Regions from separate parts of the Streptomyces sp. NPDC059567 genome, predicted to be linked through region 3. Evidence: riboswitches for the same ligand, from Rfam matches in the RefSeq annotation. Region 3 holds a riboswitch; each other region holds the start of a gene.
What was found. Region 3 has a riboswitch for cyclic di-AMP ahead of ACFVZW_RS26990 (M23 family metallopeptidase). Riboswitches for the same ligand answer to the same signal wherever they lie in the genome.
Positions count from the first base shown of each region.

Region 1: it holds a riboswitch for cyclic di-AMP, as region 3 does, so the genes downstream of both, ACFVZW_RS03440 (transglycosylase SLT domain-containing protein) here and ACFVZW_RS26990 (M23 family metallopeptidase) in region 3, are expected to answer to the same signal.
Region 2: it holds a riboswitch for cyclic di-AMP, as region 3 does, so the genes downstream of both, ACFVZW_RS29190 (C40 family peptidase) here and ACFVZW_RS26990 (M23 family metallopeptidase) in region 3, are expected to answer to the same signal.
Region 4: it holds a riboswitch for cyclic di-AMP, as region 3 does, so the genes downstream of both, ACFVZW_RS02715 (peptidoglycan DD-metalloendopeptidase family protein) here and ACFVZW_RS26990 (M23 family metallopeptidase) in region 3, are expected to answer to the same signal.

Region 1 is NZ_JBHWBS010000004.1:26,218-29,747, forward strand. It holds gene ACFVZW_RS03435 (phosphocholine-specific phospholipase C) at 1-933, shown strand, start outside; cyclic di-AMP (ydaO/yuaA leader) riboswitch at 1,208-1,391, shown strand; gene ACFVZW_RS03440 (transglycosylase SLT domain-containing protein) at 1,396-2,289, shown strand; gene ACFVZW_RS03445 (hypothetical protein) at 2,466-3,530, shown strand, end outside.
Region 2 is NZ_JBHWBS010000087.1:18,080-21,609, forward strand. It holds gene ACFVZW_RS29180 (ATP-dependent Clp protease proteolytic subunit) at 1-596, shown strand, start outside; gene ACFVZW_RS29185 (hypothetical protein) at 604-909, shown strand; cyclic di-AMP (ydaO/yuaA leader) riboswitch at 1,224-1,420, shown strand; gene ACFVZW_RS29190 (C40 family peptidase) at 1,424-1,900, shown strand; gene ACFVZW_RS29195 (ATP-binding protein) at 2,025-2,474, opposite strand; gene ACFVZW_RS29200 (8-amino-7-oxononanoate synthase) at 2,644-3,530, opposite strand, start outside.
Region 3 is NZ_JBHWBS010000075.1:14,520-18,049, forward strand. It holds gene ACFVZW_RS26980 (M16 family metallopeptidase) at 1-363, shown strand, start outside; gene ACFVZW_RS26985 (M16 family metallopeptidase) at 390-1,757, shown strand; cyclic di-AMP (ydaO/yuaA leader) riboswitch at 1,961-2,127, shown strand; gene ACFVZW_RS26990 (M23 family metallopeptidase) at 2,140-2,922, shown strand; gene ACFVZW_RS26995 (GntR family transcriptional regulator) at 3,089-3,530, shown strand, end outside.
Region 4 is NZ_JBHWBS010000003.1:45,073-48,602, forward strand. It holds gene ACFVZW_RS02700 (XRE family transcriptional regulator) at 1-403, shown strand, start outside; gene ACFVZW_RS02705 (DUF6126 family protein) at 424-579, shown strand; gene ACFVZW_RS02710 (tyrosine-protein phosphatase) at 589-1,401, opposite strand; cyclic di-AMP (ydaO/yuaA leader) riboswitch at 1,768-1,940, shown strand; gene ACFVZW_RS02715 (peptidoglycan DD-metalloendopeptidase family protein) at 1,945-2,904, shown strand; gene ACFVZW_RS02720 (SGNH/GDSL hydrolase family protein) at 3,068-3,530, shown strand, end outside.

The DNA.
Region 1 (3,530 bases), on a different contig from region 3:
AGGGTCCCGATGCTCGTCATGTCCCCGTGGACGCGCGGCGGGTGGGTCAGCTCCGAGGTCTTCGACCACACCTCCGTCCTGCGGTTCATGGAGACCTGGACGGCCGCCCTCGGCACCCCCGCCGCCTGCCCGAACATCAGCGCCTGGCGGCGCAAGGTCACGGGTGACCTGACCGGGGTCTTCGACTTCGCGCACCCCGTCTTCGGCGTCCCCTCGGGGCTCCCGTCCACCGCCAGGGTGATCGGGCAGTCGACCTGCGGCCCGCTGCCCAACCCGGTCCCGCAGGACAACGCCCTGCCCGCGCAGGAGACCGGCACACGGCCGGCGCGCGCCCTGCCGTACCAGGTGAACGGAAACCTCGACCGGTTCGAGTTCGGCGCGGCCGGCAAGATCCTGGCCTGGTTCTCCATGACGAACCAGGGCGCGCAGGCGACGCGCGCCGCGCACTTCACGATCCACCCGCACCAGCACCGGGACACGGCGGCCTGGCAGTACACCGTGGACCCGGGCGCGACGTCCACGGACTACTTCAACATCGGGCTCGGCTCGGGGTCGGGCAAGTACGACATCTCGATGATGGGCCCCAACCGCTTCCTGCGCCGCTTCATCGGCGACGCCTCGAAGCCGGGCAAGGCCGTCGAGGTCGCGGCGCGCTTCGCGACCGAGCCGGGCACGGGGAAGACGGCGATCTACTTCAAGATGACCAACAGCTCCGCCGGACCGGTGACCTTCACGATCCGCTCGAATGCCTACCGGTCCGACGGGCCGTGGACGTACACGGTGGCGGCGAACTCCTCGCGCGAGGACTACTTCAACGCCGTGGCATACCACAACGGCTGGTACGACTTCACGATCCTCGCCGACATCGACGGCACCTGGTCGCGCCGCTACACGGGCCACATCGAGACCGGCGCCGCGAGCATCACCGGCTGACACGACCACACTTCCCACCAAAAGGGACACAAGGGGTTTTATTCGCCCTTGTGTCCCTTTTCTCAGCTCAACTGAATTTACCGTAATGACCGATTTGATGCCCCTGGTGACATGAATCACCAAAGGGTCTTCAATGATCTTCTCGCGCCTTCCGTCCCCTTGCCCTTCAAGGAAGTTCAGCGCGGTGGACGCGGCGAAGAACCCCTTCGCGAATTACCTACGTACGAGACGTCTTGTTTCTGTCGACATTTCTCGCCTACGGTCACCTCGACTCGGACGGATCGCCTAATCCTGCCACCGTCCGAAAAGACCGATCATTCACCCGAAGGCAGGAGCGGGGGACCCACTATTCGCCGGTCCGGATTCTCCGGAGCGGCTCGGGGTGAAGTCGCACGTGTGCGGCCGGGCATCTCCAGCCCGAACCCGACAGCTCACCCCGCAGGCGCCGGAGAGGAATGCATCATGCCCGCACACGGTAAGCACCGGCGCCCCAAGCGACGTCCCCTGACCCGCGGTATCGCCCTCGCGAGCACGGGTGGCGCCGCACTGGCCCTGCCCCTGGTCGCCACGGCCACCGCCCACGCGACGCCCCAGGCCGCCCCCGCGGCCGCTCCCGTCGAGAAGACGGTCTTCAGCGCCCCCGCGAAGATCGCGGAATCAATTCCGGCCGCTCAGAATTCCGCCGCCAAGACCTATAAGGTCGTCCGCGGCGACTCCCTTTCCGTGATCGCGCACGAGCAGGACGTCCAGGGCGGCTGGAAGGCCCTGTACCGCGCGAATCGCAGCGCCGTGGGTGACAACCCGTCACTTATCCACCCCGGGCTCGAACTGACGCTCAGCGGGAATTCCGCCACCGCTCCGAAGCAGCCCAAGCAGTCGAAGTCCTCGGCTCGTTCGGACGCCGACCGGGCCGACCGCTCGCAGCAGCGGAGCGCCGCTCCCGCCAAGGCCGCTCCCGCGAAGCCCGCCGCCGCGGCTTCCGCGAAGGCCGCCGCCGCGGCGCCCAAGACCCAGGCCGCCCCGGCGAAGAGCTACGCCGACAACCTCGACGGCTGGATCCGCGAGTCGCTGGACGTCATGGCGCGCTACGGCATCCCGGGCTCGTACGAGGGCATACACCGCAACATCATGCGCGAGTCCTCGGGCAACCCGCAGGCCATCAACCTCTGGGACTCGAACGCCGTCAAGGGCACCCCGTCCAAGGGTCTCCTCCAGGTCATCGAGCCGACGTTCCTCGCCTACCACGTACCGGGCACGTCGATGGACCTCTTCGACCCCGTCGCCAACATCACCGCGGCCTGCAACTACGCCGCGGACCGCTACGGCTCCATCGACAACGTCAACGGGGCGTACTGACCCCGCTCCGCGTCGACTCCACGCCCCGGCCCCAATTCCTCACGGGCCGGGGCTTCGGCGTTCCCACCAAGCGGCATGGGGCATTCCGTACCCATGCCGCGTTCTTGGCGTGCAGCATGGGCGACTGATGATCCGCGGCCGGGGATCGCGGATCCCGTCCCTGGGGGGAACGACGCATGAAGAGAACGCTTGCCGTGTGCGCGGCCGCCGCCGCGCTGGCCGGGCTGCTCACGGCCGCCGGTCCGGCCGTGGCACAGACGCCGGGCACCGCATCCGACAGCGCGTCCGGCGCCGCGCTGTGCGCGCCCGGCCCGACCGTACTGCCCTCGCTCCCGCCGGACGCCCGTGGCGGGATCTCCACCGAGGGCGTGCACGATCTCGGCCCGCGCGGCCTGGCCGTGGGCGCGAGCGGCGGCCTGCCGGTGTACTGGAGGGGTGAGCGGCTCCACCGGGTGCCGCTGCCCGAGGGTTACGACGAGGGCGCGGTCCGGGCCGTCAACCGGCACGGGCTCATGGCCGGCTGGGTGGGCCGCCGCTCCGACGGTTCGACCGCCCTGTTCAGCTACCGCCCCGGCGCCGCGTCGGTGCGGCTGTTCTCCGTGGGCGTGGCGCGGGCCGCGTCCGATGTGGACGTCGACGACGCCGGGCGGATCGCTGCCGTCGACACGGACGGCACGGCGAAGGTGTGGCGGGACGGGAAGGTCACGCGGATCCTGGCGCTGCCGCCGGACGCGGGGCCGGGCACGGTCGTGACGCGGGTCACCGGTGTCAACGCGCGCGGCGATGTGATCGGCGCGGCCGAGCAGTCGTACGACGGCCCCGACGGGTTCACCTGGAGCTCCTTCCCGGTCCTGTGGCCCGCGGACGGCGGGCCGGCACGCGCGCTGCCGGTCGCGCGCGCGGAGTATCTGGTCCACAACCTGGCCGAGGGCATCGACGACGCGGGGCGGGTCGTCGGGTCCGTGTCGGTCAGCGACCGGTTCGACCCGGAGGGCGAGCCGTGGACCTGGACGCCCCCGTACCAGGATCACGGCTCGTCCCCGGGCGTCCTGGCCGGGCGGGAGGAGGGCGAGTTCGGGGCGATCAGTCCGACGACCGGCGTCGCGGTCGGCACGGCGATGACCCACGGGGAGGATGCCCCGGTCCTGCCCTACCAGGCCCAGTTGTGGCCGGGCCACGGCCCGGTCCTCGCGCTGCCGTCGCTCGCCGCGGACCGCGACGCGACGGCCCGAGCAGTGTCC
Region 2 (3,530 bases), on a different contig from region 3:
TCACCGAGCGCACCAGCTTCGGCAGTCGGACCCTCGACCCCTACTCCAAGCTGCTGGAGGAGCGGATCGTCTTCCTCGGGACACCGATCGACGAGATCTCGGCCAACGACGTCATCGCCCAGCTCCTGCACCTGGAGTACGCCGACCCCGACCGGGACATCTCGCTCTACATCAACTCCCCCGGCGGTTCGCTCAGCGCGATGTCCGCGATCTACGACACGATGCAGGTCGTCACCTGCGACGTGGAGACCACCTGCCTCGGCCAGGCCGCGTCCACCGCCGCCGTACTGCTCGCGGCCGGCGCGCCCGGAAAGCGGCTCGCGCTGCCCGGCGCCCGGGTCGTGCTCCAGCAGCCCACGATGGACGAGCCGTTGCAGGGGCAGCCCAGCGATCTCGACATCCAAGCCCGGGAATTGCTCCGGCTGCGCGCGATGGTCGCCGGGATGCTGGCCACCCACACCGGACGGAGCCGCGAGCGGATCGACGCCGACATCGACCGCACCACGATCCTCGACGCGCCGGCCGCCACCGCGTACGGCCTGGTGGATCACGTGATCCAGAACCGAGGGGCGTCCGGCGGCGCCGGGGCGAGGTGAGCCGGGGATGGTTCCCGAGCTGCCGCCGCTGCCCGCGCTGACGCGTGCCGAGGGCGAGTTCGTCGACGCCTATCTCGAAGTCGTCGATCTCCTGGGGCGAATCAATCCATCCAGGTCATTGCATACTTATGGGGCGCTACGGGCGGCTCAGGCCCTGGTGGGACGGGCGACCGCCCTGCGCGACGCCCTGACGGTGATGCATGTGCGCGGTGAGACCGAGGTACATGCGGACACATTGGCCCGCGCGCTGCGGGTGTTGGACGGAGAGCGGCGCGCGGAGCGCGTCACCGTGCCCGGGACACGCGCGAGTTGACATACCCGCGTGTCGTGTCGAGGTCCACTCGGCCCATCACAACCATGGAAATCCTCCCTCGTTCGGCGTAGTCGACGAATCGACATATGTGCGGGGTGAGTTGCGCAACAGGTGTACGCATCTGGCGGAATCCGGCGTTTCTCCCCTGGTACGGGGCTCGTCGGCCAAACCTCAGACGATCACGAAACATGTCTGTCCACCCGAATGGATCAGTCGTGAGGAGCCTCACATAACGTCGTTTCAACTCGGATTTCGCCCTGGATGTGGGTCAAGATCCCTCACGACGACAAGCCCCCGCCACCACGGCGGGGCGGTCCGGGCGGACGCCGAGTCCTGCCGCTGTCCCGGATGTCTGGTCGACAGGAGTGGATCGGCAGGAGTGGAGGACCCGAGCAGTACGGGACGACCGAGCAGTGGGCCGTTCCTCGGGGTGAAGCCGCAGCCGCGGCCGGGCAACTTCGCCAGTCCGAACCCGACAGGTCATCCTTCACAGGCGGCTGACGAAGGGTTGCGCATGACTGCGCAGATTCATGTCCCGTCCCTGCTGTCCCGGGCCGGAGCCGTCTCGGCTCTCACCCTCGCCGCCGTCGGCGGCACGATGCTGGCGCCGGGCGCCGCCTCGGAGGCCCAGGCCGCGACCGCGCATGCCGGCAAGGCGCTGAGCGTCGCGGCGGCCAAGAAGGGATCGCCCTACAGGTACGGAGCGTCAGGACCGACCCGGTTCGACTGCTCGGGGCTCACGCTCTATTCGTTCAAGAAGGCGGGCAAGTCGCTGCCCCGTACCGCGCAGCAGCAGTACAACAAGACCCGGCACATCTCCGCCTCCAGTAGGCAGAAGGGTGACCTGGTCTTCTTCCACGCGGGTGGACGGGTGTACCACGTGGGCATCTACGCCGGGAACAACAAGATCTGGCACTCGCCCAAGACGGGCTCCTGGGTGAAGCTCGACAGGATCTGGTCGTCCAAGGTGTATTACGGCCGGGTCCGATGATCGGGTGACCGGCTGACCTCGTGACCGGGGCCGTCACGGGGGTGCGGTGGCGCCGCCGCACCCTCACGCACCGGCCTCGGGTCCTTGCGAGGGGAGCCGACGGCAGGATCGGGCCGGACACGCCCTAGCTCAAGGAGGCGGGGAGCCTGTTCGGCGCGGCCGTCCAGGGGAGGTTGATCCAGACCGTCTTGCCGCCCTCGCTGGTCGGGGTGACCGAGAGCCGGCCGCCCGCCTCCGCGGTCAGGAAACGGATGATCACCATCCCTCGGCCGTTGTCCTGCTGCACCGCCGCCGGCAGCCGCTTGGGCCAGCGGGGGTGGCTGTCGGTGACGCCGATGTGGAGCTGTTCCTCACGCTCCAGACGGACGTCGACGGTGAAGGTGGGCGACTGCCCGAAGGTGTGCTGGACGGCGTTGGTGGCCAGTTCCGAGACGATCAGCCGGACCGTGTCGGCGGTGTCGCCGGCCTCGGCGAGCCCCCAGCCGGTCAGGATGTCGGCGACGTATCTGCGGGCGGCGGACACCGAGGCGGGATCGCTCGGCAGAGTGACGGTTGCTTCCTGGTGGTCTGCCATGGCGACGCTGTCCCTTTCCCACCGGGCCCGGCCCGGATTGCGCTACGCGTCAGAGTGCCACCGATCGTGCCGCCCCGTATGGCGATCCACCAAGATATGTGCATATTTGTCGCTCGAAGCGGTGAACTCTGCTACGGGAGACCGTATTTGGGCGGCCGGGCTGGTGCGGTCAGCGAGCCGGCGGTGCGGTGCGCACGATCGTTTCCACCGCCCGGTCGATCTGCGCGTCCGTCAGATCCGCGCGGGCCGTCAGGCGCAGTCGCGAGATGCCGTCCGGGACCGACGGGGGCCGGAAGCAGCCCACGGCGAGGCCCAGTTCGCGGCAGTCGGCCGCCCACCGCAGCGCGGCCTCGGGCGAGGGGGCGCGCACCGACACGACGGCCGCGTCCGGGCGTACGGCGGTCAGTCCGGCCTCGGTGAGCATCCGGTGCAGCGTGGTGGCGACGGTACGCGCGCGCTCGGCGAGGCCGGGCTCGCCGTGGATCAGCCGCAGGCTCGCGAGGGCGGCGCCCGCGGCGGCCGGGGCGAGACCGGTGTCGAAGATGAACGTCCGGGCCGCGTTGACCAGGTGCTCGACGACCCGGGCGGGGCCGAGTACGGCACCCCCCTGGCTGCCGAGCGACTTGGAGAGGGTGAGGGTGGCGACGACGTCCTCGTCGCCGGCGAGACCCGCGGCGGCCAGGGCTCCCCGGCCGCCGTCGCCGAGCACGCCCAGGCCGTGGGCGTCGTCCACGACGAGCGCGGCGCCGTGGGTGCGGCAGGCGTCGGCGATCTCGGTCAGTGGGGCCTTGTCGCCGTCCACGGAGAAGACGGAGTCGGTGACGGCGAGGGCCCGGCGGCCCTCATGTGCCCGGAGGGTCTTGCGTACCGCTTCGGGGTCCGCGTGCGGGACCACGGCCGTCTCGGCGCGCGAGAGCCGGCAGCCGTCGACGATCGAGGCGTGGTTGCCCGCGTCCGAGACGATCAGCGAGTCGCGGCTGCTCAGCGCGGTGAGCGCGGCGAGGTTGGCGGTGTAGCCGGAGGAGAAGACGAGGGCCGCCTCGAAGCCGCAGAACT
Region 3 (3,530 bases):
ACGTCCGGCGGTGTCGAGGTGCCCGAGATCGAGGCCGCCGTCGACGAGGAGCTGGCCAGGTTCGCCGCCGAGGGCCCGACGCCCGAGGAGATGGAGCGCGCCCAGGCCCAGTTGGAGCGCGAGTGGCTGGACCGGCTCGGCACGGTCGCGGGCCGGGCCGACGAACTGTGCCGCTTCGCGGTCCTGTTCGGCGACCCGCAGCTCGCCCTCACCGCCGTGCACCGGGTGCTGGACGTCACCGCGGAGGAGGTGCAGGCGGTCGCCAAGGCCCGGCTGCGCCCGGACAACCGCGCGGTGCTCGTCTACGAGCCGATCGGTACCGAACAGAGCGACAGCGACGAGGAAGAGGGAGCGGACCAGTGACCGACGCTGCCGCGTCTTTGACGAGCATGACGTTCCACCCGCAGCCGGAGGCGGGCACCGCGAAGCCCTGGGCCTTCCCGGCCCCGGACCGCGGAGCGCTGGACAACGGCCTGACGGTGCTGCGCTGCCACCGCCCCGGCCAGCAGGTGGTGGCCGTCGAGATCTTCCTCGACGCCCCGCTGGACGCCGAGCCCGAGGGCCTGGACGGCGTGGCCACGATCATGGCCCGCGCCCTCTCCGAGGGCACGGACAAGCACTCCGCCGAGGAGTTCGCCGCCGAGCTGGAGCGCTGCGGCGCCACGCTCGACGCGCACGCCGACCACCCGGGCGTACGGGTCTCCCTGGAGGTCCCCGTCTCCCGGCTGCCCAAGGCGCTCGGCCTGCTCGCCGAGGCGCTGATCGCGCCCGCCTTCCTCGACACCGAGGTCGAGCGCCTGGTGCGCAACCGGCTCGACGAGATCCCGCACGAGACGGCCAACCCGGCCCGCCGGGCGGCCAAGCAGCTCTCCAAGGAGCTGTTCCCGGCCACCTCGCGCATGTCGCGGCCGCGCCAGGGGACCGAGGAGACCGTGGAGGCGATCGACGCCACGGCCGTCCGCGCCTTCTTCGAGGCGTACATGCGGCCCTCCACGGCCACGGCCGTCATCGTCGGCGACCTGACCGACGTGGACCTGGACAAGGTCCTCGCCGAGTCGCTGGGAGCCTGGACGGGGAACGCGGCCGAGCCGCGCCCCGTCCCTCCGATCACGGCCGACGACACCGGCCGGGTGGTCATCGTGGACCGGCCGGGAGCCGTCCAGACCCAGCTGCTCATCGGGCGCGTCGGCGCCGACCGGCACGACCGTGTCTGGCCGGCCCAGGTCCTCGGCACGTACTGCCTCGGTGGCACCCTCACCTCCCGTCTGGACCGCGTCCTGCGCGAGGAGAAGGGCTACACCTACGGCGTCCGTGCCTTCGGCCAGGTGCTGCGCTCCGACGGCCAGGGCCACGGCGCCTCGATGCTCGCCATCAGCGGCTCCGTCGACACGCCCAACACCGGCCCGGCACTTGACGACCTGTGGAAGGTGCTGAGCACGCTCGCCGCCGAGGGGCTGACGGACGCCGAGCGCGACGTGGCCGTGCAGAACCTGGTGGGTGTGGCGCCGCTGAAGTACGAGACGGCCGCCTCCGTCGCCGGGACGCTCGCCGACCAGGTCGAGCAGCACCTTCCGGACGACTTCCAGGCGCAGTTGTACGCGCGCCTGGCCGAGACCGGCACGGTGGAGGCGACCGCGGCGGTCGTGAACGCCTTCCCGGTGGACCGTCTCGTCACCGTGCTCGTCGGTGACGCGGCGCAGATCGAGGAGCCGGTGCGCGCTCTCGGCATCGGCGAAGTGACCGTCGTCACCGGCTGATTGAGTCGTCCGCGCGCCGCTTCGAGGACCCCGCCATCACAGTATGGCGGGGTCCTCCCCTTTGTCCGGATTAAGGGAGAGGGTGGCTGTATGACCTGTGGCATGTCTTACAAACGGGCGTGTCTGTTTGCTGATTGAAAGACAGTCCGCTTAGCGTCGGTCCGGCTGTTCGCCAGTTGCACCCGCCGCGAGCCCGTGGCATCGGACAGTCATCGCCGAGTCCCCGTCAGGCGCGAGCCTGGGGAGCCGGGGACCCATACGAAGTCCCTGGGGTGAATCGGACGCCTTCGCATCCGTGCGGAGGGGCCCGTAGGAGACCTTCCTGCTCCGAACCCGTCAGCTAACCCGGTAGGCGAGAAGGAAGGAAAGGATCAGCCACTACATGGCGTTCACCCGTGCCACCGGGAAGCATCGTGGTCCGAGCCGTCTGGCGCGCCGCAGGGCGGGCATCGCCGGCGTCGCGACCATCGCCACCACCGGCGTCATCGGAACCCTCGCCTCCCCGGCGCTCGCCGCCGACGCGGACGCCCCCTCCTTCGAGGACACCGGCCTGACCCAGATCGTCGCCGCGGACTCCCTCGCCGACACGATCGACGCCCAGGCCGCCGCCCAGGAGCGCGAGGCCGCCGAGGCCATCGAGCGGGCCAAGGCCGAGGCCCGGGCGAAGGCGGAGGCGAAGCGCAAGGCCGAGGCCCGCGCCAAGGAGGTCCGCGAGGCCAAGGAGCGCGCCGCCCGCGAGGCCGAGCGCAAGCGCCTGAACTCCTTCCAGCTCCCCGTCGCCGGTTCGTACGTGACCACCAGCTACCAGGCCGGTGGCGCGCTCTGGTCCTCCGGCAGCCACTCCGGCGTCGACTTCCACGCCGCCTCCGGCAGCCGGGTCGTCTCCGTCGGCTCCGGCACCGTCGTCGAGGCCGGCTGGGGCGGCGCGTACGGCAACAACATCGTCATCCGGATGAACGACGGCACGTACACCCAGTACGGTCACCTGTCGTCCATCAGTGTCTCGGTCGGCCAGTCCGTCACCCCGGGCCAGCGGATAGGCCTCTCGGGCTCGACCGGCAACTCGACCGGCCCGCACCTCCACTTCGAGGCGCGCACCACCGCCGAGTACGGCTCCGACATCAACCCGGTCGCGTACCTGCGCGCCCGCGGCGTGAACGTCTGACCGCTGCCCGCGAAGCAGGCGTCAGAAAAGCCCCGGCTCGTCCTGAGCCGGGGCTTTTCGCTGGCCAAAAGATATGCATGTTCCCGGATCTCCTTCGGAAATTCCGCCCCGCTGCAATAGAGTCGCCGACGAACCGGTTTCGCGCGGATCAAGGCGGAGGTCGAAGATGCGCATTCCCGCGCAGTCGGTATGCACGGCGATTCGGGACGACATCGTGTCCGGGGTCCTCCCGTGCGGCAGTCGGCTGACCGAGGAGCAGTTGGCCCGCCGTTACGGGGTCTCCCGCGTCCCCGTCCGTGAGGCGCTGCGCACCCTGGAGTCCGAGGGCTTCGTGATCAGCCGCCGCCATGCGGGCGCCCATGTCGCCGAACCCACCGAGCAGGAGGCGGCGGACCTGCTGGACGTACGGGCACTGCTCGAGCCGCTGGGCGCCGCCCGCGCCGCCCAGCGCCGCACCGACGCCCATCTCAAGGTGCTGCGTGGCCTGGTCAGGCTGGGGCAGGAACGGGCCAGGCGCGGCCAGGGCGAGGATCTGCGCTCGCTCGGCGGCTGGTTCCACGAGACGCTGGCACAGGCATCCGGCAGCCCGGCGCTCACGGCGCTGCTCA
Region 4 (3,530 bases), on a different contig from region 3:
CGCCGAGCTCCTGGGCGAGGTTCCGCCGGAGCGTGATCCGGTCGTCAGGGCGGGCCGGTCCGAGCCCGTCGAGGCCGACGGCTGGATCTACCGCCAGGCCGGCGGACCGGGTCGCGCGATGCAGGCGCTCCGGGTCCACGTGCCGCACGCCACCCGGACCGACATCGTGCGCGTCCACCCCGGGGAGGAATGGCTCCACGTCCTCGAAGGGCGGGTGCGCCTCGCGCTCGGCGACACCGTGCACGTCCTGGACCCCGGGGACAGCGCGCACTTCGACTCGCTCACCCCGCACCGCATCGGCGCCGCCGGCCGCGGCGGGGCCGAGCTGCTCTTCGTCCACACGCTGATGCAGAGCCCCGCAGCCGAGCTGTGCCTCGGCGACGGAACCCCGCATCTGCGCTGAGCCCTTCGGAAGGGGCCGATATGTCCGAGAAGTCCGCACCCGTCACCGGCGAAGAGCGCGACGGGGGCAAGTTCCCCAAGGGTCTGGTGCTCCGGCTCTTCGCCTATCTGGTGGCCGGGCACCTCTTCGCCGGTTTCCTCTACCTGCTGTTCATGCTCGGCGGGCGGAACCAGTAGCGGGCAGGGTCACGCCTCGACGACGAGCCGCTCGCGCAGCCGCTCCCGCGTCTCGGGGCCGAGTTCGAGGCCGTCCGTGAGGTAGCTCTCGACCGTGCCCCAGTGCTGCTCGATCGTCTCGAACGCGGCCCGCAGGTACTCGACGCGCGCGTCGAAGAGTGGGCTGAGCAGCTCCATCACCTCGGGCGACATGGCGTCCGCGGCGGTGGAGCTGCGGCGCACCTTGTACCGGCGGTGCGGGTCGTTCGACTTCACGTAGTCGGCCTCGATCGCCTCGCGCTCGACGCCCACCGCGAGCAGCGAGATGGCGATCGACAGGCCCGCGCGGTCCTTGCCGGCCGCGCAGTGCATCAGCGCGGGGACGCTGTCCTCGGCCATCGCATGCAGGATGCGGCTGTGCTCCGCGGTCCGCTCGACAATCATCTTCCGGTACGAATCGGACATTCGGGCGGCCGCCTTGCCGTCGCCCAGGATGGCGCGGAGCTGCTCCAGCTCGCCCGTGCTGACCAGCTTCCAGAACTCCTTGCCGTCGGCCGGGTCATTGAGCGGTATGTTCACATTTCGTACACCCGGAAGATCGACGTCCGGGCCCTCGACCTTCCGGTCCGCCTGGTTGCGGAAGTCGAAGATCGTGTGCAGCCCGAGGGTGGAGAGGAACGCCGCGTCCTCCGCGGTGGCATGTGCGAGGTGGCCGCTGCGGAAGAGGCGTCCGAACCGCACCGCCCCGCCGTTCACGGTCGGCAGGCCGCCCACGTCCCGGAAGTTGCGTACCCCGGTGAGCTCGGGTTCGGTCGACGGGACCTGCGGCAGCTGCTGCGTCACGAGTGCTCCTGAAGGTTGGCTGATCGAGATCGGTTCCCGGGGCAATCATCCCGGGTGGGGCCGGCTCCGCACACCCCCGGGGCATGGGAATGGGTGTTCTGTCCGAATTGGGCCCTTAGGTATAACGCGCCCTGGTAATAGGGGAGATGGGTTCCGGTGCGTGAGCAGCGTCATAAAAGTGACGGACCGTGCCTGATCGTTCCGGGCAAGCTCCGTGCCGGAAAAGGGAATCGAGGTTCCACCCTCCACGGAGGGTGACCGGAATTCGGCGCGGATATCCCGGCCCTGAATGCGGGAGAAAAACGGTGGCTTGTTCGCGCCGACCCCGCTCGTCTACGGTCACCGTCAATCCGGTCGGACCGCCGAATCCTGCCACCGCCCGGAATCCGCACCCATCCACGTAAGGCAGGAGCGGGGGACCCAGGTAAGTACGCCGAACCGGTCGATCCGGACGGCTCGGGGTTAAGTCGCGTGAGAGCGCGGCCGGACATCTCCAGTCCGAACCCGACAGCTCACCTCGCAGGCGACGGAGAGGAATTCGCCATGCCCGCAAAGGGTAAGCATCGCCGTCCCAAGGTCAACCCGATCACGCGCGGATTCGTCGCCGCCGGCACCGGTGGCGCCGTCGTCGCCCTGCCGCTCCTCGGTGCGACCGGAGCCCACGCCGCCGACAAGGGCGCCCCGACCGTGACGCCCGAGCAGGCCGTCGCCGCCGTCGCCGCCGCTCCTGCGAAGGCCCCGGCCGCCGACAAGGCCGCCAAGCCGAAGACGTACTCCGTCGTCCGCGGCGACTACCTGTCGAAGATCGCCTCCGAGCACCACCTGGCGGGTGGCTGGAAGAAGCTCTACGAGGACAACCGCCAGGTCGTCGGCGGGAACCCCTCGCTGATCCTTCCCGGCATGAAGCTCACCCTCGGTGCCAAGTCGACGGCCAAGGCCGCCGCGCCCAAGGCCGCCCCGAAGGCCGCGCCCAAGGCGGAGAAGTCCTCCACCGGTGCGGGCGAGCGCAGCTCCCGCAGCAGCGACCGCGGCACGGTCGAGCCCACCCAGGCCCCGGCGTCCACGCCGGCGCAGGCCGCGCCCGCCAAGGCCGCGTCCTCCGGCTGGGTCGCCCCGGTCAGCGGCGGCGTCTCCACCCCGTACCGCGCCTCCGGCGCCATGTGGTCCTCCGGCTACCACACCGGTGTGGACTTCATCGCCTCCTCCGGCACCTCGGTCAAGGCCGTCGGCGCGGGCACCGTCTACTCCGCGGGCAACAGCGGCTCGTACGGCAACGAGGTCGTCATCCAGCACGCCGACGGCACGTTCTCGCAGTACGCCCACCTCTCCTCCCTGGGCGTCTCCGCCGGCCAGACCGTCACGGGCGGCCAGGAGATAGGTCTCTCCGGTTCGACCGGCAACTCCACCGGTCCGCACCTGCACTTCGAGATCCGCACCGGACCGAGCTACGGCTCGGACATCGACCCGCTGGCCTACCTGCGCTCGCACGGCGTCAGCATCTGACGTACACCCAGCACCCGAAGGGGCCCGGCACCTGTGTGCCGGGCCCCTTCGCGTTCCGCCGTATTCCGGCTTGGCGGAATCTTGACCGGTGGCATATCTCACCCGGCGTCAACCCCTCCTTACGGTCGCGTAGGTCACACCCATAAGGGAAAGATGAGCTCCCGTGGCAGACGATTCGAGATCAAGAGACATGGACGCATTCGGGTCGTACGCGGCGATCGGTGACAGCTTCACCGAGGGCGTCGGAGACCCCGGGCCCGACGGGAAGTACGTCGGCTGGGCGGACCGCTTCGCGGTCCTGCTCGCCGACCAGCTGCCGGAGCACGACGCATTCCGTTACGCCAACCTGGCCGTACGCGGCCGCCTCCTCGACCAGATCGTCGAGGAGCAGGTCCCCAGGGCGAAGGAGCTCGCCCCCGACCTGGTGAGCTTCTGCGCGGGGGGCAACGACATCATCCGCCCGGGCACCGACCCGGACGACGTCGCCGAGCGCTTCGAGCGCGCCGTCGCCGATCTGACCTCGGCCGTCGGCACGGTCATGGTGACGACCGGCTTCGACACCCGCGACGTACCCGTGCTGCGCCATCTGCGCGGCAAGATCGCCACGTACACGGCCCATGTCCGGG